DNA from 2 places in the Paenibacillus sp. 10L310 genome. Region 1 is predicted to be linked to the other one. Evidence: riboswitches for the same ligand, from Rfam matches in the RefSeq annotation. Region 1 holds a riboswitch; the other holds the start of a gene.
What was found. A riboswitch is a leader RNA that binds a small molecule or an ion and turns the genes downstream of it on or off. The one in region 1 is predicted to bind ZMP and ZTP.
Positions count from the first base shown of each region.

Region 2: another riboswitch for ZMP and ZTP. It lies ahead of AC1DE7_RS21445 (TIGR01440 family protein); the one in region 1 lies ahead of AC1DE7_RS01735 (DJ-1/PfpI family protein).

Region 1 is NZ_JBFTKC010000001.1:315,885-331,690, reverse strand. It holds gene AC1DE7_RS01775 (FtsX-like permease family protein) at 1-1,789, opposite strand, end outside; gene AC1DE7_RS01770 (ABC transporter ATP-binding protein) at 1,786-2,541, opposite strand; gene AC1DE7_RS01765 (sensor histidine kinase) at 2,658-3,662, opposite strand; gene AC1DE7_RS01760 (response regulator transcription factor) at 3,659-4,348, opposite strand; gene AC1DE7_RS01755 (SDR family NAD(P)-dependent oxidoreductase) at 4,538-5,302, opposite strand; gene AC1DE7_RS01750 (class I SAM-dependent methyltransferase) at 5,352-6,098, opposite strand; gene AC1DE7_RS01745 (VOC family protein) at 6,290-6,673, opposite strand; gene AC1DE7_RS01740 (GNAT family N-acetyltransferase) at 6,849-7,322, opposite strand; gene AC1DE7_RS01735 (DJ-1/PfpI family protein) at 7,327-7,935, opposite strand; ZMP/ZTP riboswitch at 7,996-8,077, opposite strand; gene AC1DE7_RS01730 (GNAT family N-acetyltransferase) at 8,128-8,643, opposite strand; gene AC1DE7_RS01725 (YfiT family bacillithiol transferase) at 8,677-9,201, opposite strand; gene AC1DE7_RS01720 (GNAT family N-acetyltransferase) at 9,249-9,788, opposite strand; gene AC1DE7_RS01715 (hypothetical protein) at 9,797-10,336, opposite strand; gene AC1DE7_RS01710 (hypothetical protein) at 10,358-10,798, opposite strand; gene AC1DE7_RS01705 (sporulation protein) at 10,983-11,756, shown strand; gene AC1DE7_RS01700 (BglG family transcription antiterminator) at 11,924-13,891, opposite strand; gene mngB (mannosylglycerate hydrolase) at 13,932-15,806, opposite strand, start outside.
Region 2 is NZ_JBFTKC010000011.1:67,850-83,655, reverse strand. It holds gene AC1DE7_RS21460 (L-threonylcarbamoyladenylate synthase) at 199-1,371, shown strand; gene AC1DE7_RS21455 (manganese efflux pump MntP) at 1,547-2,107, shown strand; gene AC1DE7_RS21450 (low molecular weight protein arginine phosphatase) at 2,166-2,738, shown strand; ZMP/ZTP riboswitch at 2,835-2,916, shown strand; gene AC1DE7_RS21445 (TIGR01440 family protein) at 3,058-3,651, shown strand; gene AC1DE7_RS21440 (serine hydroxymethyltransferase) at 3,871-5,118, shown strand; gene upp (uracil phosphoribosyltransferase) at 5,545-6,174, shown strand; gene wecB (non-hydrolyzing UDP-N-acetylglucosamine 2-epimerase) at 6,213-7,370, shown strand; gene AC1DE7_RS21425 (AtpZ/AtpI family protein) at 7,556-7,810, shown strand; gene AC1DE7_RS21420 (ATP synthase subunit I) at 7,803-8,180, shown strand; gene atpB (F0F1 ATP synthase subunit A) at 8,226-9,044, shown strand; gene atpE (F0F1 ATP synthase subunit C) at 9,123-9,347, shown strand; gene atpF (F0F1 ATP synthase subunit B) at 9,461-9,949, shown strand; gene AC1DE7_RS21400 (F0F1 ATP synthase subunit delta) at 9,946-10,494, shown strand; gene atpA (F0F1 ATP synthase subunit alpha) at 10,511-12,025, shown strand; gene atpG (ATP synthase F1 subunit gamma) at 12,156-13,028, shown strand; gene atpD (F0F1 ATP synthase subunit beta) at 13,124-14,527, shown strand; gene AC1DE7_RS21380 (F0F1 ATP synthase subunit epsilon) at 14,590-14,994, shown strand; gene AC1DE7_RS21375 (DUF1146 family protein) at 15,601-15,806, shown strand, end outside.

The sequences.
Region 1 (15,806 bases):
TCACGGCAAAGTAACTATGACTCAACCCCACCATAAGCGGAATACCAAAGTTAAACAACTGCTTGATCTGAATTCCACGCAACAGATTGCCTTGCGTAAATCCGAGTTTTCGCAGAATGGTATAATTGTCCTTCTCCTCTTCACTCTCGTTCATTTGTTTAAAGTACAGGATACATCCCGATGTAATCAAGAACGTCAAACCAAGGAAACCAACAATGAACATAATTAAGCCCATATTATTACGTTGGTTATTTCTGAACTCAATCTGGGAGAAGCTCGGTGCTTCCAACTGTAGCTCCTTATATACGGCATATGCCTCTTCAGCCTGCCCCTCATTCAGAATACGTACACCATAGTAATCCGCCCACTCGGATTTTTGCAACTCGGGATCGAGATCCTGCCGCAACTGCTGGTATACCGTTTCATCTACTACCGCTACAGGCGTGCCCCCAGAATAGTATCCAGGAAGAACCCCCTTTTGGGTGGTTCCGATCAGTTGTTGGTCTAGCGTTCGCTTCAATCCATGCAAGACAATTGGACCTGTCTCCTGAATGGAAATCAACTGCTGAATGGCATTTCCGTATCCCATGAAGACCGCTTCGCCTGGTTGCAGATCAATGTTATCTACCATCTTGTCACTCAACACACTACTGAATAGGTACTTTTCCGTCATGGACTCATCCATCACTTTATGAGCATCAATTTCAATATAAATGGGCTGTCTATGCTTCTCTTCATATGGAATCTGTTTGTGTTCCAAATCCGTTACAAAGCGATTTTTCACATCAACCTGAGCAAAAGAGAAATCCTCCGGCAAGCTTTCTTTCGCCTGAGCCTCTGCGGAATAATACGAAATGTAACTGAGTGACAGCATGCCAATAGCAAGCGCCGATACGGTTGTAATAATTGTAAGCAACAATGCATTGGACTTCATGCGGAACATGATTGAAGATAAAGACAACACCTCATGAATGGATAGGTAGCCGTTTTTACTTTTGCGAATCAGATTAAAGATAAAACTTACCGAACCCTTATAGAACAGGTATGTCCCCAGTATGACCGAGAAGAGAATCAGGATCATCGTATACATCAACTGCTGCATATCCATTGCCTCACCGCTGAACAGCCGTGCAGACATGAAGTATCCATACACAATCAGAGCAATGCCCAAGACGCCAACAATCATCTGTCCGACAGACATCTTCTGCACCTGCTGCTCCGAAGTGGCCGACACCCGAAAGAGTGAGAGAATGCTCTGTCTCTTGATAAAAGTGTAGTTCATCAGCATGATGAGCAGATACATGATCGTAAAAACAATCACCGTTTGCATCAGTGCCATCGGAGAGAAGTACAGTTTCGTAATCGCATCCACACCGAGAATTTTGAACAATATCATCAATACCAGCTTGGACGCAAGAAACCCAATTAACACACCGATAGCCATGGAGCCAAAATAAAGAATACTATTCTCCGCACTCAAAATGCCAAAAATCCTGCCTTTTGTCAGTCCGATCAATTGAAATAATCCAATCTCTTTGCTACGCCGCTTGATAAAGATCGTATTGGCATAGAGCAAAAAGATACCAACAATGACGATTAACAGTACCGAAGATGCGCCTATAGCCGCCGCACCTTTTGTTGAAGCAGCCACCTCATCCATGGAAGGATCATACTGTAACGTCACAAAGGAAAAATACAAGGCCACACTGAACACAAGCGCAAATACATAGAGATAATAATTCTTCAGATTTTTTCTGAGATTGCGGAAGATAATATAATTCAAGCTCATTGCTGCACACCACCCAATACGCCCTGGGTTTTGATAATATCGTTGAAGAACGATTGCCGTGACTCGTCTCCTTTATTCAACTGGGTGTAGATCTGACCATCTCGAATAAAGATCACTCTGCTGCAATAACTTGCGGCAACCGGATCATGGGTAACCATAATAATAGTCGCTTTTCGTGCGCTGTTCATATCACTTAACTTGCCGAGCAGATCCGAAGCGGACTTGGAATCCAGCGCTCCTGTCGGCTCATCCGCAAAAATGATACTCGGCTCGTGGACAAATGCTCGTGCTGCCGAAGTCCGCTGCTTCTGACCCCCTGAAATCTCAGATGGATACTTGTCTTTCAACTCGTAGATTCCCAGTTCACGTGCGATCTGTTCAAACTTCTGGTGTGCCTCCTGCTTTGGAATGCTCGTAATCGAGAGCGGTAATAATACATTTTCCTTCACCGTAAGGGTATCCAGCAGATTATATTCCTGAAAAATAAAGCCCAAATGATGTTTGCGGAACTCAGCCAGCTGTTTCTCCTTCATTCCGGTGAATTCCTTGCCCTCAATATCAATCGTGCCCTGGCTCACCCGATCAATGGAGGAAAGTACATTAAGCAGCGTTGTTTTACCCGAACCCGAAGGCCCCATAATACCAACAAACTCTCCCTTGCTTACCCCAAGATCAATTCCCTTCAGCACTTCCTGTTTATTTAATTTATTACCATAGACTTTATGAATTTTTTTGGCTTCCAGTATCCACATATCCCGCTCACTCCTCTTAGATCTTCTGCAAAATGCTCGTGTCTATATCATAATCGGAATGTGCAGTGTTATCGTGTGATTCACCGAACAAAACCAAAAAGCATGTGACATTGTTGTCACACGCCTGCAAGATGCAACATGTCGTTTTTTCGCGGAAAAGTAAGTGTGACGGTTGTGCCCTCGCCAAGAGAAGATTCTACTTGAATGTTCACATGAAGCGTCTGGACCACCTGACGAACCAGATACAGCCCCATCCCGGTAGCCGCCCCATCCATTCTGCCTCGGGTGGACGTAAATCCTTTATCAAATATACGCGGCAGATCTTGAGTCTCAATCCCTCGCCCGTGATCCTGAATCATGAGTATGATGTGTCCATCCTGTTCCCAACTTTCAATGAGGATGTCCGATGAATCGCTATATTTCACCGCATTACTCAACAACTGCCGGAGGATGAAGCCTAACCATTTGCTGTCTGTGAGCACGCGCGATACCATTAAAGACACATCAAAGCCAATGCCTTTGGAAATGCACCACGATTTCAACGCTCGTATCTCGCTATTCAATACTGGTTCAAGTTCCGTCTCTTCGATGAACAGATCATTATGCATAAACGGAATACGCTTCTGATGAAGCTGCTGATCCAGCAACTGATGAATTCGTAACCATTCATATGTCATTTGGCTCTGTAACTTGTCATCTGGCAAGCGCTCGATCATCAGTTGCAACGCAGTCAGTGGGGTCTTCACCTCATGAATCCAGGACAACATCTCGTCCTTCTCCTGTTCCAGAGCGATAAAATGATGTGACGACTCCTTACGATACCGCTGTGTCTGGGAACTGACGGCCTCATGTACAATCTGCTCATATGGACTTTCGGCGATATCGAGCTCTCCCAGATCATAGGTATGATCCCAGATGCTCAACTTTTTATAGAAACGGGTCTCTTTCAGGTATCTCGCCCAGATAAAAACAAGGCATACCACCACATTCAGTCCTACGATATACACCACAGATTGGAATGGAATGGACGAGTCCAGGTAGGCCACCAATAAAATAATAAGTTGCATGCTTACCAGTAGCCATAACCAACTAGCCCTTTCTCGTATGTACTTTCCGATCATGCTTCTGCCTCTTCCGTTGCCATGTACCCCTGCCCTACTTTGGTTTCAATGTACCGCTCCAAGCCGATGGGTTCAAGTTTCTTCCGTAACCGATTAACGTTAACCGTCAGCGTATTGTCACTCACGAAATGCTCATGATCCCACAAGCTCCGGATGAGGTCCTCACGGGTAACAATCTGATTTTTGTGCTCCACCAGCACTTTAAGAATGAACATCTCATTTTTGGTCAACAGGACAGATTCATCCCCGCAGGTCAGTGTATTTTTCACATACTCAATAGTGGCACCGCGCCAGGTTCGAAGTTCAATATGCTCTGTATTATAGTTATACACCCTCCGCAAAGTCGCTTGGATCTTGGCAATCAATACATCGAAATGAAAAGGCTTCTGGATAAAATCGTCTGCCCCCAAATGCATGGACATAACCATATCCGCAGGATGATCCCGTGAGGACAAAAAGATAATCGGCACATTGGAGTGCGAACGAATGATCCGGCACCAATGGAACCCGTCATATTGGGGTAACTGAATATCTATAATGACCAGTTGCGGCTGAATTACGCTGTACTCCTGCAATACCTTTCCAAAATCCTGCACACCATACACGTCATACGACCATTGGGACAATCGTTCCTTGATTTCACTGAATAACGACTCGTCGTCTTCAATGAGCATAATTTTAAACAAGAGACTTCACCACGTTTCTGATCTTCTAAGGTTGAATAAGGTAATTAGACTCCGTTGTTGCAGGATCACCTTTACCGTAACGTATCGTTCTTCCGATCGCTGATTCCAGTGTACAGGGAAGTTGGGCTTATATCAAAAGGTATCCATACTTCGTAAGAAAACGAGCTGAAAGAAGTATCGTATATCATATTAGCTCTCAACAGTGTGTATAACATGGCTTGAATCACTATTTTCGTCCATCCGCTCGATCAACTGCATCGCTACGTCTCGTGGCGATCTTAATTGTCCTGCTTCATATACTTGATTGAACATACCTGCAAGAGCGAACTCCTCTGCACTTTTGCCTCGTGCAACAGCCTGCAATTCCGTATCGACCATCCCCGGATCAAAAGCAATAATTTCAACAGGGTTCTGTTGGCCCGTTTGCTCCAAAGATACGCATTGGGTGAACATGTTCATCCCAGCCTTCGATGTACAGTACACTGCCATTGAAGGCGCGGGATAACTTCCCGAACCAGATGAGAGATTGACAATTTTACGTCTGGCGGACAGATGATTTGTTTGTTGAATAAAAGAGGAACTCAATATCATTGGTGCTGCGAGGCTGATGTTAAGACTCTGACTTATCTCTGCCGCACTGCATTGATCGATAGGTTTTAGAGGCTCCAGCATCGCTGCATTATTAATGAGTCCAATGAATTCAGCTTCCTGAGAAGGTATTTGGTCCAATATGCGTGTAATCAAATCATCGATCCCATTCAGGTCGGCAAGATCATACTGAACATGGCGGTAACGCCCGCTCCATTCCTCGCTTGATTCCAACAGATCCGAACCCCCGCGTGAAATACCGTAAACGTAATCCCCCTTAGCCAATAATAACTCTGCAAGTTGTAAACCGATCCCTTTGGATGTGCCTGTAATAATAAAGTGTCTTTTTCCTGTTTCTGTTCCCATTCCGATACCACTCCTCCTCTATTTTCAATGCATGTTTATTTCACTATTCTTACGAGTTTTTCTTTCTCCACAACGTGGCCCAGAGAAAAGGTACACCAAAATACGGTTCATGTTGCTCCAGCGACTTCATTGCACGGAACTCCACACATTCAAAGCCATCTTCCAGCATGTAGCGAAGCTTCTCCTCCGTGAACGCAAGACCACCGCGCATCGACTTCTCTTGATACACCTGCCAATCATTCATAACGATCTCAGGCCCACCAATATCGCCAAAACCAGGAGCAAAACAAGTCATTCCAAAGTATCCTCCAGGCCGGAGTGCATTGTGGATCATCTCTATGTAGGGAATGCGCTGATGTGGCAACAGATGGTGCAGACAACCCGAGTCGTAGACAAGATCATATTCTTGCTCTGGGGATAATTCGAACACAGATCGACATTCAAAATGCACGTCCAGTTGCTCCTCTGCCGCCCTCTCTTTAGCCCAAGCAATAGCTGTCTCCGAAAGATCATAAGCATCTACCTGATATCCTTGGCGGGTTAAATACAACGCATTTCTGCCCGGGCCACACCCCAGTTCCAGTGCCTTGCCGCCGCTCAGCACACCTTCGTTCACATGCGCTACCAGATTCTCATCCGGTTTGTTTGGGAAAAAGGGGATTGGTCTGTTCCGATCCTCATAGAAAGGTTCCCAAAACTGCTTGGCAGATCTGAAATCCGCATCGAGCATATCATATAGATCCTGTACACTTTTAATCGTCTTTTCCACAACCACATTCCTCCTTAACTGCTCCATTCAAACCTTCATTTTCGATTATTCATTCCTCGGCATTTTCGTTAAATCAGCCACACTCTATTATAACATTTTTACCCAGTAGTTCTCTATTTTTCTTGCGTTTTTCTACTCCAAAACATAAGCTTTTTCCCAACAAAAAAACGACCGACATGAATGTCGATCGTTTTTTTGTTGGGGTTTTGTGTTGTAACTTACTTCGCCCGTTCCAAAACTGCAAAGTAATTCCCTTCGTTATCAGCAAAGTTGAAGACACGCCCCGTTGGCATCTCGACAATCTCTCCCACCGTTACATGTTTACCAGCCAAGTCGGCATATAACTGATCCAGATTTTCGGTGAAGAACATTAACGAAGGTGTGCCCAGATTTACACCCGCCGACATCCGTTCAACGAACTCTTTGTCATGGAGTATAATGCTTGTCTGCGAGTCTGCGGTAGGCGCAATCTCAATCCATCTCATGCCCTCGTCAAGGTTTACTTCATCCACAATGTGGAATCCTGCAACTTCCGTCCAAAATGCCAGTGATTCATCCTGATTGTTGACATACAACATAATCTGGCCGACTTTGCTAAACATGCATCATTCACTCCTCTGATCATCTAATCTCTTAACATCCTGCTTATCATTCCTCAAATTCCAATAGAGTATAACATGCAGGACAGCTTTTTGATCATCTTTCTTTGCAAGTCCATGCAACTTAAACTGAAGTACACTTTTATGCTTCCACTTCAATTAGTTTTTTGAAGTTTCCTTATAATGTTTTAACAAGTGAAAGTCTATGAAACCCCGAGGTATAATAGTTCATATCAACACCTTCTTTTTGAAAATTCATTCGTTCATAAAATAGGAGCGCTGCTTCATTTTCTTCATGATCAAGTGTGTAAAGCATGACATCACCACTGCCGAATTCAGCTATTTTTATACATATTTTTGTAATTAGTCCACGTGCTACTCCCTGTCGAAGGTGTGATTTGCATGTAACAACGCCAACGATTTCATATCGGTTAACAGTAGGATGAAAGATATAACCAGCATGACCTATGACAACATCTGCTTCGTCAACCATGACATAATAAGCACTGATACGTTCATCCGTCATTTTTAAAAATAAATCCCAGCGCGCAGGATACTGATCGCGTATAAACGAAGGGAATTGAAAATCATGATCCGTCATCATTTTCAGCACTGCTGGTTGATCAATCGCTTGAAAAAGGCGAATAGTCATCTTTTTATCCCCTACCCTTAGTGTGCATGTAGACATCTTTTAAGTTACCAGCTTCATAATATGGATACTCTAGTTTTTGTTGAACTTGAAGGACGATCTCCGTAGACGTTAACATTTCGACCAAGTATAGTCCCAGGTCAATGGAAGCCGTAACCCCCGCACCCGTTACCGTATTACCATCACGCACTACACGCGCTGAGATCACTTCTGCACAATAAGGATTCAATAAATCATAAGCAGATGAGTTGGTAGTAGCCCTTTTTCCATTCAGGAAACCTGCTGCCTCCAACAGTAAAGCCCCGGTACAAATAGATGTTTTATATGTGACATTTTCTGCCGTTCGGACCCATCGCATAAAATCCTCATCAAATCGAAGCGTTCTAGTTGATAATCCACCAGGAAAAAATACTAGGTCAAAATCCCCTAGATGAGGTAATACTGCATCGGATTTCATTTTCAGCCCACGGTCATCCGAAATTTCCTCCTTATCTGCGCAGAATGTCCATGATACGTTTTCCTTTGCTTTCAGAATCGCTAGCCAAGTCACAGCTTCATAAAATCCAGCTAAATCCATGCTTGTCATTCCATCAAATAAAACAAACGCCATTTTCATTGCCGCCACCAGTCCTTTCGTTCCCTGAATAATAAATAAAGTGTTTGATCAAAAGATCAAACACTTTGCCCAGGCGTACGGCATATAATATATGTGCTCCCTCGTGGTTCACTCCACGTTTACGCCAGTCACACATAACAGATATTTACAACTAATATACATGACATCTTTCATATTGTATATATTATGAAATTATTGCGTGGCTTTTAACTTCTTCGTAAGATAAAGTACAACATCGTCGTCCATAATCGTTTCTTCACCCGGCTGAATGTAATGATCATGTTTGTGTACACCGTGACCGTCTGGTATGTACCCGCGATGGGCATATAGAACTTGCGCTTTGCCATAATCGGAAAACACACCTACACCAATGCCTGCTACATCCGTTCGTTCCAGAATAACTTCCTCTGCTCGGTCCATCAACCGTGAACCAATACCTTGGCGCTGGAACTTCATTAGTACATTAAAATCGTTAATTTCGGGAATGCCTTGTTCCCTGAAAGACGGGTAGCTGGAATTCCACAATACATTCACGTATCCGGCAAATTCTCCATTCAACTCGGCTACCAAGGTTACGCGTTCCCCATTCTGTTGTTCAGCCAAGTAATGAAGATACTGCTCAGGGGATCTCCCCCAACCCTGCTCCTGAAACGCCTTTGATATGATTACAGGATCGTTCTCATTTAATAGTCTGATATGTACACTCATTGATGAATCCTCCTTAAAAGATATTTCTAATAGCTATATTCCCAATCTATCCCGAAGCGATGTGATGTGAGCAACATGGTGTTTGCCGTGCCAAGCATACATGCCCAGATTGTAATCCAGTCTTGTCGTTTCTTCCGATGAGGGATGATAAAATTGTTTGGCATAATCTGCATCTGTCAGCGCGTTTAACAGAAACACCCAACGACGATGGAGGGCATCCAGAATCTGAAGCGAGAATTCGACATCCAGGTCTCTTGAATCACTCAGTTCAGCCCAGCGCTCTTCATAATAAGGCCGAATCGTTGGTGTATCCTCTGTCAGTGCCAACTTGAAACGAATCATACTGTTCATATGGCTGTCTGCCATGTGGTGAATAACCTGTTTGAGCATCCATCCACCTTCTCGATACGGCAGACTTAATTGCTCTTCACTCAGTCCCTTTACCGCTTCTCGTGCGCGTTCAGGCAACTCAGCAATGTCCTGAATCCACTTCTCCCGTTGTGCCAAAGTAACTTCACCCGTGTGTACAAATGGTCCTATCGGAAATCTTTCATCCATCCATTATTCCTCCTTGTTTATATGATTCAAATAACTTTAAGCAGGATCTACAGGGCATATTCCATAAGCCAACAGTCTCGCATCTGTCCTTCGTGCTGCTCATGTTTCTCCAACAGCTTAATCTTTTGGAAACCACATTTCTCATAACAGGATATCGCTCGCAAGTTCCAGGATTGAGGGTCCATAACCACTTTACGGGCTTGTTTTTCATTAATCAGATAAGCCAGCATGGATTGCATCAACTGTGTACCAATGCCTTTATTCCAGTATTCTACCTCACCAATAAACTGATCCGTTCCATAGATGATCTCATCCGTGTCTCCATAACCATACTCCGTTCGTTCTTCTTCCTCAAGCTCATAGAACTGAATGTATCCAATCGGATGTCCTCCATACTCAACGATACAACGAGTAGCACCATCTTTCTGATTGTAAAAATGCTCTCTCACCTGTTCCAGATCATGCGGCCGATCACGCCCTTCATAGTATTGAAGAACTTCCGGGTCTGACAGCCACTTCACCAGATGTTGTTCATCTTCTGTGTCCAAGAAACGTACAGTGATTTCATTCGATTCATATACATTCATCATTCTGATTACTCCTTATTGATCTCCAGATTCTCACTCGTAACCCAACTCAGATCCTTCCCTAACAAATGCTCGTTGTGAACATAATACACCACGGGATTCTCAAGCGGCTGAGTCGTTCCATCCAAAGATCTGAGCGTTAACCGCAACTTGTAGCTCCCTATCTCATCAGGTATCGCAAATCCTATCAGATTATCAGCTGATTTCATGGTCTTCCCCTGCGCCTTTAGATACTTTTCCAAAATGACTTGATCAAGATAGGAGCTGCCAACAGACGAAGGCATGTACCACGCTTCATCTTGTTCTTCAGTGAATGTGACCCCTTCCCATCCAGGGACAACGGGATACACCATATGTTGATCCTTGTCTTCTCTTTTTCGCGTTATCTCTAACTCTACCTCAACTACATCCGTATCAATCTGCCTGATTGTGCCTGCCATCACAACATCCTGGGCACTCACACTTGGAATAACATAGCTGTATATGAGCAGAGTCACCAAGAGAATTATCGCTATTCCCGTAATCCAAAATATTGTACTTTTACGCATCTGTCTGATCCTCCCCTCTGGTTAATCATACTTCTGGAGTAGCTTCTTCTCAGTTAAAGATTGAGTTAACCTATCCAACTCAGGGGATGCCGTCCAATCACTGGATGTATTCAATCCATGCTTGATGGTATGTATCGCGCTATGTGCAGACATGTATATATTATGGTGGATTCCAGGTTGGACAATGATGTGCTCTCCTGCACGCATCACTCGAATCGAAAACATCTGATCGTCTCCATAACTGGCATACGCAATCCATCCGGTTTGCACCACATAAAACTCCGTTAGATTGATATGTACATGACTGTTTTGCCATGCTCCGTGGGAAGAAGCAACGGTTCTACAATAATAACTGCCATCCTCGGCTATCATTTTATATTTCTGTTCCCCGTTAGCCATCTGCTCAAAGCTGGTTTTAACACCCGTTTCACCATATTTCTGTTCTGAAAATTCTGTGTTCAATCGGCTTCACCTCCTGACAAAAATTCCCTTTATTTAAACATTCGACATGGGTACGTCGATTCTCCTGTTTGGATATACGATATATCTTTTCTAAAATATGAAACGCTTCTCTTCCAGCTTCCGTATTAAGGTCGAAGCCGTATGTATCCCATATAATAAACCATCTGATCTGGAGGTAAAGCGCATGTCATTTTTCAAGAAAATGTTAGCCAGTGTAGGTGTTGGAGCAGCCAAAGTAAATACGGAATTGCATACACCAGAGGTCACGCCTGGAGGAATCATCTCGGGGGTTGTGTACATTGAAGGTGGAGATGTGGAACAGAACGTAGATCGAATCTATCTTTCAATCAAAACCCATTACATACGGGAGCACGATGATCGTAAAGTAAAAGAAACAGCCGTCATAGCCAAATATCTGCTCACCGAAGGTTTCACCTTACAGCCTGGAGCCAAATTGGAGAAAGACTTTTCATTTGACCTCCCAGAAAATCTGCCAATTACACTGCATCGTGCAGAGGTATGGGTGGAGACGGGCCTCGATATTTCAAGTGCTGTAGACCCCTCAGACCGGGACAGACTGCAGGTTGTTCCCAGCAAAGACATGAACACCGTGCTCGATGCAATTGATATCCTTGGTTTCAAACTGCGTGAAGTGACCAATGACTATGCACCAAAGCTGGGTGGCAATCTGCCATTTGTGCAGGAATTTGAATTTGTACCAACAAACAAATTCCGTGGGCATCTGGATGAGTTGGAAGTGCTGTTCTATCCGATGGGCGATTCGCTGGAGCTGCTATTACAGATCGACCGCCGCGCTCGTGGACTCAGTGGAATATTCTCCGAAGCGATGGGAACGGATGAGAGCTTCGTCCGCCTGCATCTGTATGAAAGACATCTGGAGCGGGGTGCGCATTCTGTCGCTCAAGGACTGGAAGAAGTCATATCCAAACATATTTAATCAATAGTTTGTGTAAACGAATAAAAACCGTCCTTTATCAGACAAATCTGATGAAGGACGGTTTTTCCCTTTCGAAAAGGGGATCAGAAAAATCTGGGGTTAACAGCGATCGGAAGGTTATTCTGTCATCGGAGTGTCAGTCGAATTATCCTTAGTGAACTTATATATTAATACGCTTCGGTACTTTTTAGACTCAACGTTTCACATACAAGTTGGGCAAAGGCATCGAAGCTGCCACAGGAGCGCAGGCTTTCCAACTTCTCCTCCTGCCGGATCAATTCTACAAACAGATCATAGATCCCCATCGCCTGTTCGTAATCCTCTTTGCAGATAGATAACATAAATACAGCATGTACTTCATTCTCCTCATCCCACGGAATCGGCTTCTCGAGCAGACATACCGATACGGTCGTACGAGTTGAACTCAGCTCCATGGGATGCGGAATCGCCATACCTCTTCCAAGCGCGGTTGAAGCCATCTTTTCCCGCTCCTGCACAGCTGGCCAGAATTGCTCCGTCACGATTCCCTTCTCCAACAGCGCTCCGCTCATCTCAGCCATAAGTGTCATTTTGTCAGGCTGATCGGACCGAAACATGAACAACGCTGGATCAAAGTAACGCAGTAGCGTCATTTCCTCCTGCTCATCACTAGTTCGCACCAGATGAGTGATCGTTGCCATGTCTCGTTCCGATGGAATCGCAGCAATGACAGCTGACGGCTTGCCTTTGGACTCCCGTAACCGGATCGTGGAAATGACCAAATCTTCGGGCACACTCCCCATCTCCTCGTACTCCCGTAGCGAAACTACACGTGAGACCTCCAGCTCTGCAAATAAAGAACGCAATCTGGATTCAAGAATACGAGCTGTGCCGTATCCTGACCCACAGACGAGTAATACGGATTTCCGTTTGCGATGAGGAATCTGGTATTTACGTTCCAATGCTGCACCAATATGAAGAGCCAGGTAACCAATCTCACTGTCATTGATTTCATGAGGTACGTATGTCTGTAGCTGTTTCACTGCACTTATCGTAATCTCATAGGCGAGTGGATAATATTTACGTATATGTCCCAGCAGTGGATTCCGCATATTCATGCCATGTTCCAGGCGAGTAATCATGGGCTTCAGATGGGCATACAGATCATTTGGCAAGCGTTCATCATCCCGCAGATCATAGGTGTACCGATCATAGATATGACCCAGCATCTGCTGTACAGCAACATATAACGGGTCACTTCGAAGTCCATTCCAATCGGTAGTGGTCATTTTTTTGCTAACAATATGCAACAGCAGATAATCTCGCTCTCCAACTGGACAGTGAATGGAATATAACAACTCCAGATCCTGAATAATCTGCTGTGCAAGTTGCTGATCCTGAACATTGGCCTCCACTTTCTCGAATTGCTCCAGTTCATGTCCCTGCTTAATACGTAGTACCATAACAGCCAGATGCGTAATCAAATCTTTCAGTGCCACATCTGCAATACGAACATCCTGTTGGCCTACATGGCGAATGACGATCTCGCGGATGTGCGCGGGTTCGATTGGATACAACAAACGTTCCTGTGCCACGGTCATTCCTTCGGGGCCCAGTTCTTCATCTCGCGAATCGGCGTACTCGGCAAGGCAATAGCGGAACCTGTGCTCGTCCCCGACAACTTTCACACCATGTCCTGGCTTGATCTGAAGCTGAAGCTGGTAGTTCTCCAGAATCTGACGAATGATTTTCAGATCATTGTTCATCGTTGCACGGCTTATATACAGCTGATCAGCGAGGTCTTCCATCTTGATATGACCCGTTTCACCAAGCAGCTTGAACAATTCATACCGGATACGCTCATCAGGCGATCCAGGTACTGGCGCACCTTTTTGCCGATCATCCTTCCGTTCCTCCAACAGCTCAGTATACCGCTTCGCATCATGCACACGAATGGAATAACCCCGCCCACGCTTGGATTCCAGGCTCCCACCATGCCCAGCAAGGATATGATCCAACTTCTTCAGATCATCCCGAATGGTACGCACCGTAACCTCTAGTCTGTCTGCAAGTGCTTGGCTCGTCCAGGCCTGTTCCTGCCCTTCACCATGAATGAGGTGGAACAGCTTTTTCAACCGTTTAGTTGGAAAAATCATACCGATATCCGACCTCCCTTCTGATCAGGATTGTGTCAAACTAAAGTTCAGCGTATATGGATACAAGTACCGTCATTAATTTGCAATGTTCGAGTTCCGGCAAACGAACGACCTCTTCTCCCTCGGTTAACCTCTGCTGAGGCTCCAGGGGTTGTTCACCAAGAGATACACGCTCTGCATGTACAGGTTGATTAAAGTGTATGTTCACGTTTGCAGACTGCGCCAAATATGGATTGAAGACACGTACAATGTAACCCTCACTCTGCTCTGCTTTCTTGAAACTGCTTAACACCACGTTGGAATCGTCGCTGAACGACATGAGGCTGTAGTCTGTATCAAGAACACGTTCCTCATCGCGGAAAGCAAAGATCAGACGTCCGTTCAAAAAGTCGCATTGCTGATAACTGCTGATCGGTGTCAAATATTCACGTGCAGTCCGAGCTACATTCGCTTCGTCGAACCCGGAAACCTGGATATGCAGGCCGAAGGTAAAGGAGAGCTCGCCGAGCAATTGCGCGTCAGGTGTTGTCACAATTTTCTCACCGGAGGCCCGTCCGGGACGATACAAGAGATTTTCCTTACCCATGAAACCGAAAGTACGGAACAAGGTCAGGGCAATGGTATCCATTTGCTCGCCAATAATCTCGTATTCACGTACACCTTCCGTCAACACAGCCATACCATGGGAACCGTTGTTCAACCCAGCATAACTCTGCATCGCTTCAATGGTGATCGGTTTCTCCTGCCATTGTTCGCGCTCCCATACGTCCACTTCTGGCAATGAGGTTGGACGAGCAATCACACCGAAAGGCTGGTCTGCAATGGATAGGGCGGAAGCAATTCCTGTATCAAAAAGGACACGCAGACGGTGGCTGAACACCTCATTCTGCACCTGAACCTGGAAACGGATCAGATTCTCTCCTTTGCGAAGAGATATCTCCACTTGCATTGGCAATGCTCCCGACGTGATGCCTGCGGCGCGCTCTTCCAGATCGTAGGGGACATCCAGCGTGAAACGCAGGGATAGTGTCTGAGATACAGACGTTTGGGTGGTCGTTGCACTCATCTGGCTACCTGCCGAAGAAACAATCTGATCCCGCTCGGGAGGAGAATAATTGTAGGAATCTCCGTCATCCCCGTTATCTTCGAAGACCATTTGATCCGCATACACTTGGCCAGATCGCTTATCTGTAATTTGCAAGGTGCCGTTTGCTTGTAGCGCAATGCTGAAATGTTCATTTTCAATCGTGTCTCCGTTACGCCGCTCAATAACAGGTGTAGCGCCCTGACTGAAATCAAAAACAATCTGGGTGTAACCCATCGCCGGGACCTCTTGCAGTTCCACCAGCAATTTGGCGCGATATACGCGTTCTGGCAGATGCACTTTGCGACTTGGATTCAGGTCAATGTGTTGTCCAAGCACATAATCGGTCTGATCTGCTTTTTCTACAATGGTGTAATCCAGCTCGCGTCCCTTCGTATCCCGAATGACAAAGGATTCTTCCGGAATATAAGCTTCGATTTCGGTAACCCCACCTCGCACATACGGTAGCGTGTTGAACAGGGTGAACGCAAATGTCTCCTTCTGCTGTATCGTTGAAGCAATCATCCGCATATGCAGGTCGAGCAGATTGAGTGCGATATCATAGGCCTGTTTGTAACGAAACGCAACGTCCTGATTGGTTGTATCACTGTTACAACCACCGATGCTGTCATGTGCCGCATTCTCAAACAACAGCTTCCAGATATCCTCCACAATACGATGCGGGTAGTCATGTCCGAGAGAATGGCTAATCGCAAGTACAGGTTCTAGCGTGTTAGCAATCAGATTCTCAATTCGGTTATTCTGTTGCTTGAGATCTGCACGGGTGGAAAAAATGGACTTGTGAATCCGCATGTGCTTGGCTTCCATTAA
Region 2 (15,806 bases), on a different contig from region 1:
CTTTTGATATGAATTAGTGGTGAATTTCCGGGCGAAGTATGAAGGGCATCCGAGTTGGGACAGGTATGTTATAATTACTTATATTGAATATGGATATGAACTAACCTACTTGAAGTTTAGGAATGATGATATATGAGCAGAGAAAACGAACCAGTGCAACACACCTCTGAGATGAGGGATGGTAGAGAAGAACGTGATATGAAAGCTCCGGGAGAGCTGGTCACTGAGATGTGGGATGTACGCGTCTTGGTGAGCGCTGAGAACGATCACGGATTGGGTAATATTGAATTATTGGATGTGAAAAAGGGGAGCGCCGATCAACAGGCGCTCGCCGACTTGCAGGCTGCCGCAGCCTGCATTCGTCTCGGTCAGACGGTGGCCTTTCCGACCGAGACGGTCTATGGCTTGGGTGCTGATGCGCGTAGCACAGCAGCCGTGGAGGCTGTATTTGTCGCCAAAGGCCGACCTTCCGACAATCCACTGATTGTGCATATCGCGCACCGTGACCAGTTGGATACGCTGGTCACGGAAGTGAACGAAACGGCGGAAGCGCTGATGGCGGCCTTCTGGCCGGGACCACTGACGCTGGTGCTGCCGGTTAGGCCGGGTGCGGTGTCCCCGCGTGTCACCGCCGGTCTGGACACGGTGGCCGTGCGCATGCCGGACCATCCGGTGGCCTTGCAGTTAATCGCGGCGGCGGCATGCCCTGTAGCTGCGCCAAGCGCCAACCGCTCCGGGCGGCCAAGCCCGACACTCGCGTCTCATGTGCGCGAGGATCTGGATGGCCGCATCGGCGGCATTGTGGACGGCGGCCCCACCGGGGTGGGCGTCGAGTCCACGGTGGTGCAGGTCGGTGACGACGGTACCGTCACCATCCTGCGCCCTGGCGGCATTACGGCGGAACAACTGTCCGCCGTTGCCGCCCGTGTCGCCACGGACCCCGCGCTACTCGCGGAGGGGGCCGATGGCGTGGGTAGCCCGGCGCCGCGCTCGCCGGGCATGAAGTACACGCACTACGCACCCGCAGGGGCGCTGTGCGTGGTGGAGGGGCCGCCCGCAGCGGTGGCGGCCTGGATTAGCGCCGCCCTCGCAGAGGCGGCGCAGCGCGGAGAGCGCACCGCTGTGCTGGCGTTCGCCGAGCACGCGGAGCAGTACCGCGCCGATGCCGTGTTCTCGCTGGGCGACGCCAGCGAGCTGGAAGAAGCAGCGCGCCGGCTATACGCCGCGCTGCGCAGCTGCGATGAGCAAGGCGCCACATATATTGTGGCTGAAGCCTGCTCACGCGAAGGGCTGGGAGCAGCCGTCATGAATCGGCTGCTCAAGGCTGCGGGGAACCAACTCATACAAGTTGGCAACCAGCGCCCCTTATAACCTCTCCTGATCATACAGTCAGGAGAGTAATCACTCTTTTTCCAAAACAAAATCAAGATTCTATAAAGCCAGCATCTGACCAGAGATCCGTCGCCGTTTGCCTTTCATCGGTCATGTTTAGGTCCTTGTCCGCATATCGTGTACAAGAACCTTTACGTGACTTGGGGGTATGGGGATGTGGGATGTGTCTGTCCATGTAGGGCAGTTGGTAACCATTTTGATCATGGCTATTGCGCTTGGCCTCGATGCGTTCTCACTCGGGATCGGAATTGGCATGAAGGGCATTCGGCTGCGGGATGTATTGCGAATCAGTATTGTAACGGCGCTATTTCATATCATCATGCCGCTCATCGGCATGTATATGGGCAAATACGTCAGTTCCCTGCTCGGTGACATTACGACGTATGCGGCAGGTGGATTGCTTGTTTTGCTGGGTGCTCATATGATTCTGAATGCATTCCGTGAAGGCGATACAAAGCTGGTGGACCACCGTTCCCTGCTCGGCGTTGTTTTGTTCTCCCTCAGCGTAAGTGTGGATTCATTCTCCGTTGGCGTTTCCTTAGGGATGTTTAGCAGTGATCTGATCTTAACCGTACTTGCTTTCGGCGTTTGTGGCGGGGTGATGTCGGTTATGGGGCTGCTATTAGGCCGTCGGGTGAGCCAGAATCTCGGAGATTACGGCGAAGCTATTGGTGGCGCAATCTTGCTTGCGTTTGGACTTTTGTTTATATTTTAGAATAAAACTTGAGATATCATATCATTCGCATCATATGTAAAATGGGGAGGCTAACACAATGAAACATATTTTATTCGTATGTACAGGAAATACGTGCCGCAGCCCCATGGCAGAGGGGCTTTTGCGAAAATTGGCATCGGAGCGTGGCATTCAGGTAGAGGTTCGCTCCGCAGGTGTGGCAGCAACGTCGGGTATGCCGATCTCCCGACACGCTGAAGCGGTTTTGAGAGATCATAACGTTGAAGGTCCACCTCATTCCACACAGCTTAGCTCTAACCTGGTAGGTTGGGCCGATCTGGTTCTTACATTAACACGTAGTCATAAGCAGCATGTCATGCAGGTTTTTCCCGATTCAGTCCACAAAACCTATACATTGAAAGAATATGTGGAGGATGATGAACAGGTATTAAGTGATGTTCAGGAGTTGGACAGCCTGTTTGCAACGCTTGAGATGAAACGTGCCCTTGGCCAAGAGATCCTGGCATCGGAGCGTGAGCGAGCCATTGAGATTAGACAACGAATTCCAAGTTTCGACATCTCCGATCCGTTTGGGGGAAGTCGTGATGATTACAATATAGCTGCAGCTGAGATTCGGACGGCATTGGACCGGCTTTTGGATAAGCTTGGATAACTCTGATCCTGCGAGGCAGGTTATAGAAATAGGACACGTGATGTAAATTAACCGTTGATTTTAGCCGCGGGTTGTTTTATGATGAAGGGGAAAACAGGGATCCGGTGTAACTGGCGACGAAGTGGGCATAACCACGATGGAGCACCGGAACAAACGGCCGGTCGCCTGGGCAAAAGAGCAATTCTGCGTTACCCGCAGACTGCTCTTTTTTTCGTCTTTCATCTGATTATTCGCTATAATAGTACCTGAGATGCCGTGCAAGAATACGAAGGACAACCAAGAGACAGCGGGCATGATTTTATCGGGAGGCGATAATAGGATGACTATAGAGTTAGATTCGGAACAACCCGGATTGCAGGAACAGACCGCGTCTATTCTGCATGAACTGGCGCTTGCCGGACAGCTTGGGCCTGGACAGATCGTTGTGATCGGTACAAGCACAAGTGAAGTCGCAGGCGCTCGGATTGGTACGAGTGGTGCCATTGAAGTGGCGCAGCAGCTTCTTGCGGGTATACGCGAGGTGCAGGAAGAGTTCGGTTTTGACACGGTATTCCAATGTTGTGAGCATCTGAACCGTGCGCTGGTAATGGAACGTTCTGTGCTTACTCGACTTGGATTGACCGAGGTTGGTGCAGTACCCGTGCCCAAGGCCGGAGGTTCAATGGCATCCGCAGCATATCGTTCGCTGACCGATCCATGCCTGGCTGAACATGTGCAGGCCCATGCGGGACTGGACATTGGGGAGACGATGATTGGGATGCATCTCCGGCATGTAGCCGTACCCTATCGTACAGCGCTTCGCTATGTTGGAGATGCTCGTGTAACCACAGCGTTGACCCGTCCGAAGTTGATTGGCGGCGAACGCGCGGTGTATCGTATGGAAGAACAACCAGATTCGACATTTTGTGACTAACATATAAAGCGAGACTAATTGGGTTACACTCCTGACTTTGATTGCATCACCATCTTCCGATCGCTGTTATCCCCAGATTTTTTAATTCCCTATTTAAAAGGGGAAATCCGGTGATAAAGGCGACCACTTCGTTTCTTCAGATTGGTGTTGCACTCGCAGTTTTCGTGTAAACATTAGTTTCACTTTATAACTTCACTTATAACTGGGAGGAATTTAATCATGGAACAATTGCGCAAGAATGACCCGGCAGTACTGGAAGCGATGAATCTTGAACTGAAACGTCAACAGAACAACATCGAACTGATCGCATCCGAGAACATCGTAAGTGAAGCAGTAATCGAAGCAATGGGATCTGTTCTGACCAACAAGTACGCTGAAGGATATCCAGGCAAACGTTACTATGGCGGTTGTGAGCATGTGGACATCGTTGAAGACATCGCGCGTGATCGTGCAAAAGAATTGTTCGGAGCAGAACACGTGAATGTTCAACCTCACTCCGGTGCACAAGCGAACATGGCAGTTTATCTTGCAGCGTTGAAACCTGGTGATACTGTACTTGGTATGAACCTTGCCCATGGTGGACACCTCACACACGGTAGCCCGGTTAACGCATCTGGTTTGCTGTACAACTTTGTAGCATACGGCGTACAGGAAGATACATTCCTGATTGATTATGATGAAGTACGCAAAGCGGCTTTCAAACACCGCCCTCGTCTGATCGTTGCAGGTGCAAGTGCGTATCCGCGTACCATTGATTTTGAAAAGCTGGCTTCCATCGCCAATGATGTAGGCGCTTTGTTCATGGTGGACATGGCTCACATCGCAGGACTGGTTGCTGCGGGTTTGCATCCAAACCCGGTTCCACATGCGCATTTCGTAACAACAACTACACACAAAACGCTGCGTGGACCTCGTGGTGGTATGATTCTGTGCCGCAAAGCGTGGGCAGCAGCGATTGATAAAGCCGTATTCCCTGGTTCCCAAGGTGGACCTCTGATGCACGTGATCGCTTCCAAAGCAGTAGCATTCGGTGAAGCTTTGCAACCATCGTTCAAAACGTATGCTGAGAATGTTGTGAAAAACGCACAGGTTCTGGCTGAAACACTGATCGCTGAAGGACTGAACATCGTATCCGGTGGTACAGATAACCACTTGATGCTGATCGACACACGCAGTGTGAACATCACAGGTAAGGAAGCTGAGCATGTGCTTGATTCCATCGGTATTACCGTGAACAAAAATGCCATTCCATTCGACCCTACAAGCCCGTTTGTAACGAGTGGTATTCGAATTGGTACACCTGCTGCAACTTCCCGTGGCATGAACGAAGAAGCGATGGTAGCCATCGGTAAGATCATTGCTAAAACGCTGAAAAATCCAAAAGATACAGCGAAGCTGGATGAAGCCCGTGCAGAAGTGACTGCACTGACAGACCAATTCCCGCTCTATACAGATCTTAAATACTAAAAAACTTTGCTCATGCTGTTTGTATTTGAGTGTTCTTAATGTACACACGCAGACGGAGCAAACCGAAAGAACCTGAAGAAGCGTAGCGCTCGCCTTTATCCCCAGATTTCAACAATTATAATTGGATCAAAGAAATCTGGGGATAACAGCGATCGGAAGGTCATTCGGTTTGCGGAGCATCATTAGTGTTTACACGTTTTTGAACATACTCAACGACATAACAGCAAGAGCAAAACAGGACCGGATGGATCATTTTCCGGTCCTGTTTTTTATAGGATTCGGTAATCTGTAATGATTGGGTGCCCTTTGATGGTGTAATTCGTTGTTGGTGATGATATAATATACAGGATTTATCGAGCCCATGAATGGTGGCTAGGTATATTTGGAAATGCTGAACATGAAGAACTTACCGGAGGGACAAATTAGATGGGAAAATTAGTAATATGTGATCACCCTTTGATTCAACACAAACTGACGTTTATACGCGACATGCGTACGAATACGAAAGATTTTCGTGAATTGGTGGATGAAGTAGCAACGTTGATGGCTTATGAGATTACAAGAGATGTTGAACTGGAAACGATTGATGTACAGACACCTGTAGCTGCAACACAAGGTAAAGTCATCTCTGGACGTATGCTCGGACTGGTGCCGATTCTGCGCGCAGGACTCGGAATGCTGGATGGCGTTGTGAAATTGTTGCCAGCGGCAAAAGTTGGACATGTGGGTCTGTTCCGTGACCCGGAAACACTGCAACCGGTAGAATACTACACCAAACTGCCTACAGATGTAACAGAGCGTCAATTGATTGTAATTGATCCGATGCTGGCAACGGGTGGTTCGGCAATTGCGGCTATTGACGTGCTCAAAAAACGTGGCTGTACCCAAATCAAAATGATGAACCTGGTTGCAGCACCGGAAGGCGTAAAAGCTGTGCAAGATGCACATCCCGATGTGGACATCTATGTAGCAGCATTGGACGATCGTCTGGATGATCATGGTTATATCGTTCCAGGGCTTGGAGATGCAGGAGACCGTCTATACGGCACTAAATAAGCATATTGCATGCGGAGTAGAAAAGGGGCTTTGCTCGAATGTCCAACAAAATTAAAGTCATGACGATCTTCGGGGTGCGTCCGGAAGCCATCAAGATGGCTCCGCTTATTTTGGAATTGCAGAAACACCCTGAGTCTATTGAATCTATTGTTTGCGTAACTGCGCAGCATCGCCAGATGTTGGATCAGGTACTTGAAGTTTTCGACATTCATCCCGATTATGATCTGGATGTGATGAAGGACCGTCAGACATTGAATGAAATCACAATTCGTGTGCTTGGCGGTCTGGAGCCAGTGTTAGCCGAAGCTAAGCCGGATATTGTACTGGTTCACGGGGATACATTAACTACCTTTGTAGCGAGCTATGCAGCATTCTTGCAACAGATTCAGGTAGGACATGTGGAAGCGGGGCTGCGGACATGGAACAAGCTGTCTCCATATCCGGAAGAGATGAACCGTCAGCTGACGGGAGTACTGGCTGATCTACACTTTGCGCCTACGGATTGGTCTTCTTCCAATCTTGCCAAAGAAAATAAATCGGAGTCTAGTACGTACGTCACAGGCAACACGGTAACAGATGTGTTTCAATATACTGTACGGGAGGACTACACACACCCGGTACTTGATTGGGCCCAAGGCAAACGCCTTGTGCTGATGACAGCTCATCGCCGTGAATCTCAAGGCGAGCCTCACCGCAACATTTTCCAGGCCGTCAAACGGATTGCCGACGAATTCGAAGATATTGCCATCGTGTACCCGGTGCATCCAAGTCCTGCTGTGAAGGAGCCGGCTCACGCGATCTTGGGGAATCATCCCCGTATTCAATTAATTGATCCACTAGACGTGGTGGATTTGCATAACTTTTACCCGCACACTCACTTGATTTTGACCGATTCAGGCGGTTTGCAGGAAGAAGCACCTTCGTTTGGTGTGCCTGTGCTCGTATTGCGCGATACAACAGAACGCCCGGAAGGTATTGAAGCCGGAACGCTGGAATTGGTAGGTACCGAAGAGGAACGTGTGTATGAACGGACCAAAGCTCTGCTTACAGACAAAACCCTGTATGCAAGCATGAGCCAGGCTGCCAATCCATACGGTGATGGACATGCTTCGGAAAGAATTGTCAATGCGATTTTGCATCATTTCGGTGTAAATAGTGAGCGTCCGGAATCATTTCACAGAAAATTCAAAAAATAATACATTTTTTCTGACGGATTTATAAAGGGCAAGCATACAGTTAAACTGTACGGTTTACGCGGGTTTATGGGCTTTGAGGGTCTGTATTCCCGTCGTTTCCCCCTTTAAAACGCTAAAATCATTCAATTGACAAAGGCTCTCATCATTCAGTAAAATTAACTGGGATTGCAAGGGTGGCGTGGAAAATGGCCGATTCGAACAAACCAAATTCATCCCGTAACCATGACGATAATGTATGGAAAGCGATGGGACTCGTGACAGCTTTTGGGATCGAGATTGCCATTCTCGCTGTTGCCGGATATTACGCTGGCTCCTGGTTGGACAAGACCATCGGAGGTAACGGAATATGGATCGCCGTAAGCGTTCTCTTTTTTCTTGCGGCAGGCGGTGTAAGCATCTACTTTATCGCGAAAAAAATCATGGGGGAAAGTGATGAGTGAACTAACCAGATACCGCAGATCGATGACTGTTTTCGTCATGTACTTTCTTATGATTTGTTTTCTCGCAGCGGCCTTTATGCCACGTGTGGAGACAATTGCTTTGGGACTGGCCCTGGGTACAGGAGTTAGCTGGATCAATGCATTTTACCTGGGCTACAAAGTAAGGAAAATGTCTGATGATGCGGCAGAAGGTAACTTGAAGCGTGTCAACTTGGGATTTTTGACAAGAGCGGCATTCGCTGTGCTCGGTATATTCATATCGATGCGCTTTCCGCAGTACTTCAATACATATGCGGTTGCAGGCGGTCTCGTCATTGCACAATATTCCTTATTGATTATAGGGATTGTCTATTCCCGCAGAGCAGAATGATGTTAAGGGCTGCAGCTTTCAAGTCGAGAAAGGGGTGAGAAAAATATGCATGAAGCTCCAATTATTATGCTTGGCGGATTTCGACTGGATCTATCGGTTCTGTTGATGCTGGTAGTTACAGGTGCAATTGTTTTTATTTTTGCTGTACTGGCAACACGGAGATTATCCGTTGAAAATCCCGGCAAGCTGCAAAATTTTATGGAGTGGGCAGTAGAATTCGTCCGCAATCTGATTTCCAGTACAATGGATATGAAGAAAGGTAAACATTTTATCTCTCTCGCTCTTTCCATGATTATGTTCATTTTTGTAGGGAACATGCTCGGCCTTCCGCTCGTGGCTGTATCTGAGGTAACAGATGTTAATCAGGCACAGGTATTCGGTAAGCCGATTGTTACAGCGGTGGAGGCGTTTGAAAAAGCGCATGCCAAGGACCCTGAAGCACACCCACACGTTGAACTGGCCTGGTGGAAATCACCAACAGCCGACTTGTCTGTAACGATGGGACTTGCTCTCGTAGCGTTCCTTGTATCTCATGGACTTGGATTGTTCCGTAACACGAAAGGGTATCTCCAGCATTACTTCAAGCCATTCGCCTTGTTCTTGCCAATCAACTTGATTGAGACGGCATCCAAGCTGTTGACACACGGTATGCGTTTATTCGCGAATATCTTTGCAGGTGAGGTACTGATCGCAACGATCCTGAAACTGACCACATTCAAAGTGTTTGGTGCTATTGCAGCGATTCCGCTACTTATGGTGTGGCAAGGCTTTAGTATCTTTATCGGCGCGATCCAGGCATTTGTGTTTGTTATCTTGATGATGGTGTACATTTCACAGAGCATCGAGACGCATGACGAGCATTAAGTTTCAAGCCCTACGAAGATTTCTTCACCAGGCTGAACAATAAAAAATTCGATTTATCATTTTAAGGAGGATATACAAATGGGAGCAATGGCATTAATCGCAGCAGCAATTGTTGCAGGACTGGGCGCGTTTGGCGCAGGTATTGGTAACGGTATGGTAATCAGCAAAACGGTGGAAGGTATTGCCCGTCAACCGGAAGCAAAATCCACTCTTCAAACAACAATGTTTATCGGTGTAGGTTTGATCGAGGTATTGCCGATCATCGGTGTGGTACTCGCGTTCATGTTCTACGGTATGGCTTAATCAAATTTTAAAGGTTTGGCGGGGAAGGCCATAGCCATCCGCGCCTTCTTTTTAGGTAATGTCCGTTCTAACGGATGACGTTTCAAGGATACCTCCAGGAAGGAGTGAACAGATTGAGTTTCATATGGGAAAATACGCTTCTTGCGATTGTTGCATTTGCAATTTTATATTGGCTGCTTAGCCGTTATGCCTTCGGGCCTTTGTTCTCCATTATGGAAAAACGTCGTGAACTCGTGATGACGCAGATGAATGAGGCTGCACAGACTCGGGAACAGGCCATTGCCTATGTGGAGGAACAAAAACAAGCTCTTGAACAAGCACGCCAAGATGCTTACGACATCATTGAACAGTCCAAACAAACAGGTGGCAAACAAGCTGAATCGATTTTGGCTGATGCAAAAGCTGAAGCTAATCGTCTGAAAGACGATGCAGTACGCGAAATCGAGAGCGAGAAGAACAAAGCAGTCGCAGCACTTCGCAGCGAACTGGGTACAGCTTCCGTTCAGATTGCATCCAAGTTGATCAAAAAAGAAGTTGAGAACGGTCCTGCACAAGAAGAGCTTGTGAACCAATACCTCAATGAGGTAGGAGGCCGACAATGAGCCGCGATACGATAGTTGCCAAGCGTTATGCGAAAGCATTGTTCGAAGTTGCTCTTCAGCAACAGCAGGTGCTTGAGGTTGAACAGGAACTGGTTGCAGTAGTCAGTGCATTGACCGGAGATGCAGATATCGAGAAATTTATCGTATCCCCTAACATTTCTGATGAAGCGAAGCAGAACGTGATTCACTCAAGTCTTGATGGCAAGGTATCCGATTCAGTCCTTCGTACAGTCTTGTTGTTGATTGAGCGCGGACGCGTTGAATTGCTGGGAGACTTGCTGAATGATTATCGGAAGATCCAAGGTGAGTCGCTGGGCATCGCTGATGCGCGTGTCTACTCGACTTATGCGTTGAATGATGAAGAAAAAGAAGCGGTAGCCCGTGAATTCGGTGGCCGTGTGAATAAAAAGATTCGTATCGAGAACATTGTTGATCCGACTCTGCTGGGCGGATTGAAAGTCGCCATTGGCGATACGATCTATGACGGCAGCTTGGCTGGCAAGCTCGAACGTCTTGAGCAGTCTTTTAACAGACGAGTACAGTAGATTGGGGTGAGGACACTTGAGTATCAAACCAGAAGAAATCAGTACATTAATTAAGAGCCAAATCGAACAATACAAGACCGATATCGATGTAGTCGAAGTCGGAACGGTAATCGAGGTTGGTGATGGTATCGCTCGTGTTTACGGACTTGAGAACGTCATGTCCAACGAGTTGGTTGAATTCCCAAGCGGTGTTATGGGACTCGCCATGAACGTCGAAGAAAGCAATGTCGGTGTCGTTATCCTGGGACCTTACTACGATATTCGTGAAGGTGACCAAGTGAAACGTACTGGTCAAATCATGCAAGTGCCTGTAGGCGAAGCATTGATTGGACGCGTTGTGAACCCGCTCGGTATTCCTGTAGATGGCAAAGGGCCAATCGCTACAACGGAATTCCGTCCGGTTGAAGGTAAAGCACCAGGCGTAATGGATCGTAAATCGGTTCATGAGCCGATGCAAACAGGGATCAAAGCCATTGATGCAATGGTTCCAATCGGTCGTGGACAACGTGAGTTGATCATCGGTGACCGTCAAACAGGTAAAACATCCATCGCGATTGATGCGATCCTGAACCAAAAAGGTAGCGGCATGAAGTGTATCTATGTGGCTATTGGTCAGAAACAGTCTACGGTTGCTCAAGTTGTGGAAACTCTTCGTCGTAAAGGCGCAATGGAGTACACAATAGTTGTAACTGCAGCAGCTTCCGATCCATCACCACTCTTGTACATCGCACCGTATTCCGGTTGTTCGATGGGTGAGTACTTCATGTACAAAGGCGAGCACGTTCTGGTTATCTATGATGACTTGACCAAACAAGCCTCTGCATATCGTGAGCTTTCCTTGTTGCTTCGTCGTCCACCGGGCCGTGAGGCTTATCCGGGTGACGTCTTTTACCTGCATTCCCGTTTGCTGGAGCGTGCTGCGAAGCTGAATGATGAACTTGGTGGTGGTTCTTTAACCGCACTGCCGTTTATTGAAACACAAGCTTCCGACGTATCTGCATACATCCCAACGAACGTAATCTCCATCACGGACGGACAAATCTTCCTGGAAGCTGACTTGTTCAATGCTGGACAACGCCCGGCGATCAACGTAGGTATTTCCGTATCCCGTGTCGGTGGTTCTGCTCAGATCAAAGCGATGAAAAAGGTTGCAGGTTCCCTGCGTCTCGACCTCGCTCAATATCGTGAGCTTCAAGCGTTCTCCCAGTTCGGTTCCGATCTGGATAAAGCGACTCAGGCCCGCCTGAATCGTGGTGCGCGTATGATGGAAATCCTGAAGCAAGGTGTTAACCAGCCTCTGCCTGTAGAACAACAGGTTGTCAGCTTGTACACTGCGGTTAAAGGATTCCTGGATGAGATTCCAACAGGTGATGTTACTCGTTTCGAGCGTGAGTTCCTCGCGTTCATGGAGAGCAGCCATCCGGAGATTCTTGCATCCATCCGTGATACTAAAGAATTGACTGCAGACAACGAAAATGCACTGAAAGGTGCAATTGAGAAGTTCAGAAAGAGCTTTGCTGTCTCTGTCTAAATAAATGATTGCAGGTGCGGAGTTGTCTAACCGATTCCGCATGTCTGCATGTAATACTTTGACTCTGTCAAAAAAAGATGATGCTTACGATGTAGTTTTGACTTTGTCAAAACTTTAAGGTGGTGAAATCATGGCAAAAGGCATGCGCGAAATTAAGCGGCAAATTAAAAGCGTACAAAGCACCAAGCAGATCACCAAAGCAATGGAGATGGTAGCTGCTGCAAAACTGCGTAAAGCGCAGGAAAAAGCGGAAGCAGCCCGTCCTTATTCGGAGAAACTGAAAGAAGTTGTAGCTAGTATTGCATCAAGCACGCAAGGTATACAGCATCCGATGCTGGAGAGCCGTCCGGTCAAAAAGACAGCTTACCTGATCATTACATCGGACCGTGGTCTTGCAGGTGGATACAATGCGAACGTTTTGCGTCAGGTTAATCAGACGCTCAAAGAACGCCACAACTCCCAGGATGACTACGAATTGTTCGTCATTGGACGTAAAGGACGCGATTACTTCAGACGTCGTGAAATTGCGATGGCATCCACAACAACGGATCTGTCGGATTCGCCTTCATTTGCAGACATCAAATCCATCGCACACGAGGCTGTTCATGGGTTTGAACTGGCTGAATTTGATGAATTGTACATTTGTTATAACCGCTTTGTGAATGCGTTGACCCAGATTCCTACGGTAGAAAAACTTCTTCCGATGGAAACACCTGAGGTAACTGCTGCGGAAGGACCAACGGCAAGCTACGAATACGAGCCGTCTGCTGAAGCTGTACTTGAGGTCTTGCTTCCGCGTTACGCGGAAACGCTGATCTATGGTGCACTTCTGAACGGTAAGGCAAGTGAGCTCGGCGCGAAAATGACGGCAATGGGTAATGCAACCAAAAATGCATCCAAACTCATTAACGACTTGTCATTGACATACAACCGTGCCCGTCAAGCGGCGATTACGCAGGAGATTACGGAAATTGTGGCAGGTGCCAACGCAGCACAAGGCTAACCGTTTTTTTATTAATGAAGGCTTGCAGAGCAAAGATAAACGAACGGTACATTATTTTTGCAAAAGTAGCAGGCTTGTAGGAGGGGAACGTTAAGATGAACAAAGGACGCGTTGTGAGCATCATGGGTCCGGTTGTTGACGTCGAGTTTGATCGCGGCGGTCTGCCGGAAATCCTCAATGCCATTACGATCACTACAGTAAGTGAGAGCGGCGTTAGTGTAAACCTTACACTCGAAGCTTCGAAACATCTGGGTGACAACCGAGTACGTTGTATTGCGATGTCCTCCACGGATGGACTTGTTCGTGGTATGGAAGCTTTAGATACAGGAGCACCAATCTCTGTACCCGTCGGAGAAGCAACACTGGGTCGTGTATTTAACGTACTCGGCGAAGCGATTGATACTGGCGGTGCCGTAGCTGCTGAGCACAAGAACCCGATTCACCGTTCAGCACCTGCATTTGATGAACTGACTACCCAAGCAGAGATGCTGGAGACAGGAATCAAAGTTATCGACTTGCTCGCTCCTTACGCTAAAGGTGGTAAAATCGGTCTCTTCGGTGGTGCCGGTGTAGGTAAGACGGTAACCATTCAGGAATTGATCAACAACATCGCACAAGAGCACGGCGGTATCTCCGTATTTGCGGGTGTTGGTGAGCGTACACGTGAAGGTAATGACTTGTATCACGAGATGAGTGATTCCGGCGTTATCAACAAAACAGCAATGGTTTTCGGACAAATGAACGAGCCTCCAGGCGCACGTCTTCGTGTAGCCCTCACAGGTCTGACGATGGCGGAATACTTCCGTGATGAAGAAGGCCGTGACGTGTTGCTCTTTATCGATAATATCTTCCGTTTCACCCAAGCGGGTTCAGAAGTATCTGCCTTGCTTGGACGTATGCCTTCCGCGGTAGGTTACCAACCTACGCTGGCAACAGAAATGGGTCAACTGCAAGAACGTATCACATCAACGAAAAAAGGTTCTGTAACATCCATCCAGGCCATCTACGTGCCTGCGGATGACTACACTGACCCGGCTCCTGCAACGACGTTTGCCCACTTGGATGCAACGACGAACTTGGAGCGTAAAATTTCCGAGATGGGTATCTACCCTGCGGTAGATCCACTGGCTTCCAGCTCCCGGATCTTGTCCCCTGAAGTTGTAGGTGAAGAACACTACAGCGTAGCTCAAGGCGTTAAACGTATCTTGGCACGTTACAATGAATTGCAAGATATCATTGCAATCCTGGGTATGGACGAGTTGAGTGAAGAAGATAGAGCGCTTGTATACCGTGCTCGTAAAATCCAACGTTTCTTGTCCCAGCCTTTCCACGTTGCTGAAGCATTTAACGGTATTCCGGGTAAATACGTTCCAGTTAAAGAAACGGTGCGCAGCTTTAAAGAGATTCTCGAAGGTAAGTATGATGATCTTCCGGAAGCAGCTTTCCTCTTTGTTGGTACAATTGAAGAGGCAGTGGAGAAAGCCAAAACACTGGTTTAGTCTGAATCCAGGATTGTCCTTATGAAGCGGGCTATCCTTCGGATATTTCAGGAGGGATGGAATTGAGCACCTTTTTGTTGGAAATCGTAACACCCGAGCGTTTGGTCTATTCAGAACAGGTGAATAGCATTACGGCTCGTGGTATTGAAGGGGAACTGGGCATTCTGCCAGGTCATATTCCTATGGTTACACCTTTGCAGATTGCACCAATCTATATCCATAACGGAAAAGAAAATAAACGAGTTGCTATCGGTGGCGGGTTTATCGAAGTTCGTAAAGATAAGGTTGTTGTACTCGCAGAGAGTGCTGAATTCCCGGAAAGCATTGATGTGGATCGTGCGCGTGCGGCGAAAGAGCGGGCAGAACGTCGGCTTGCAAGCCAAAGCAATCAGGACCACTTTGATCACCGTCGTGCAGAGATTGCGCTGCAAAAAGCGGTTAACCGGATTAATGTGTTCGGCAAATAAACGATTCTTTGAAGCCTGGCGGCTTAGTCTGCCGGGCTTTTTTGAGTTTGTTTAATAGAATTGTTTTATCGAATATATCAAAAGGGCTGACCACAAATCCATCCTATCCCTTCAGTAAACAGAAGTATTTTAAGCAAAATATTCACCGATTATGATTATTTGAATAGAATGTAGGACTAAAGTAGTGGGCGCATTTACCACTAAGAGAACCATTTTTTTCATGAGTAAATTTAAATTATTTCCGAGGAAATGACAGAATCGATATCGAAATAGCGCTCTTTTATGTCGTTTTAGTCACAAAATCCCGGCATTTTAAAATTAAAATATTTTAGAAGTGGAAATCAATGTAATTGACAATGTATGATGAAAGAGCCTATATTCCATAGAGTCAGCAGAAGCAGGAAGCTGCGTAGTAGATTCCATAGTCATGCACAGCCGCATTGTTGCTGCTCGGTGATTGGGCATCAGGAGATTCCTGCCTGGCAGGAGTAAATCTGACAGTACGCTCAGTATGTTGTGCTTAAGACATTCCAGTATACTAACAAGTTATGGGTGCCGGGCATATGATATGCTGATCGCTGCAACAAATGTGGAGGTAAAGAATATATGGATACTGATCTGACGAATCAGGTGAACCAAGCGTTAAGCACCAATGGCTTGGTCTCAATCATCGTCTCCCTGTTATGTATTGCGTTGTCTTGGTGGGCTTTGACAAATCTCAAACTGGATTTAATCATCAGGCAACCACGAGGTGCTCAGGGAAGACTGTTGCATTTGTTGCTCGCCATCATTTTGGGGCATGCCGTTGCTGG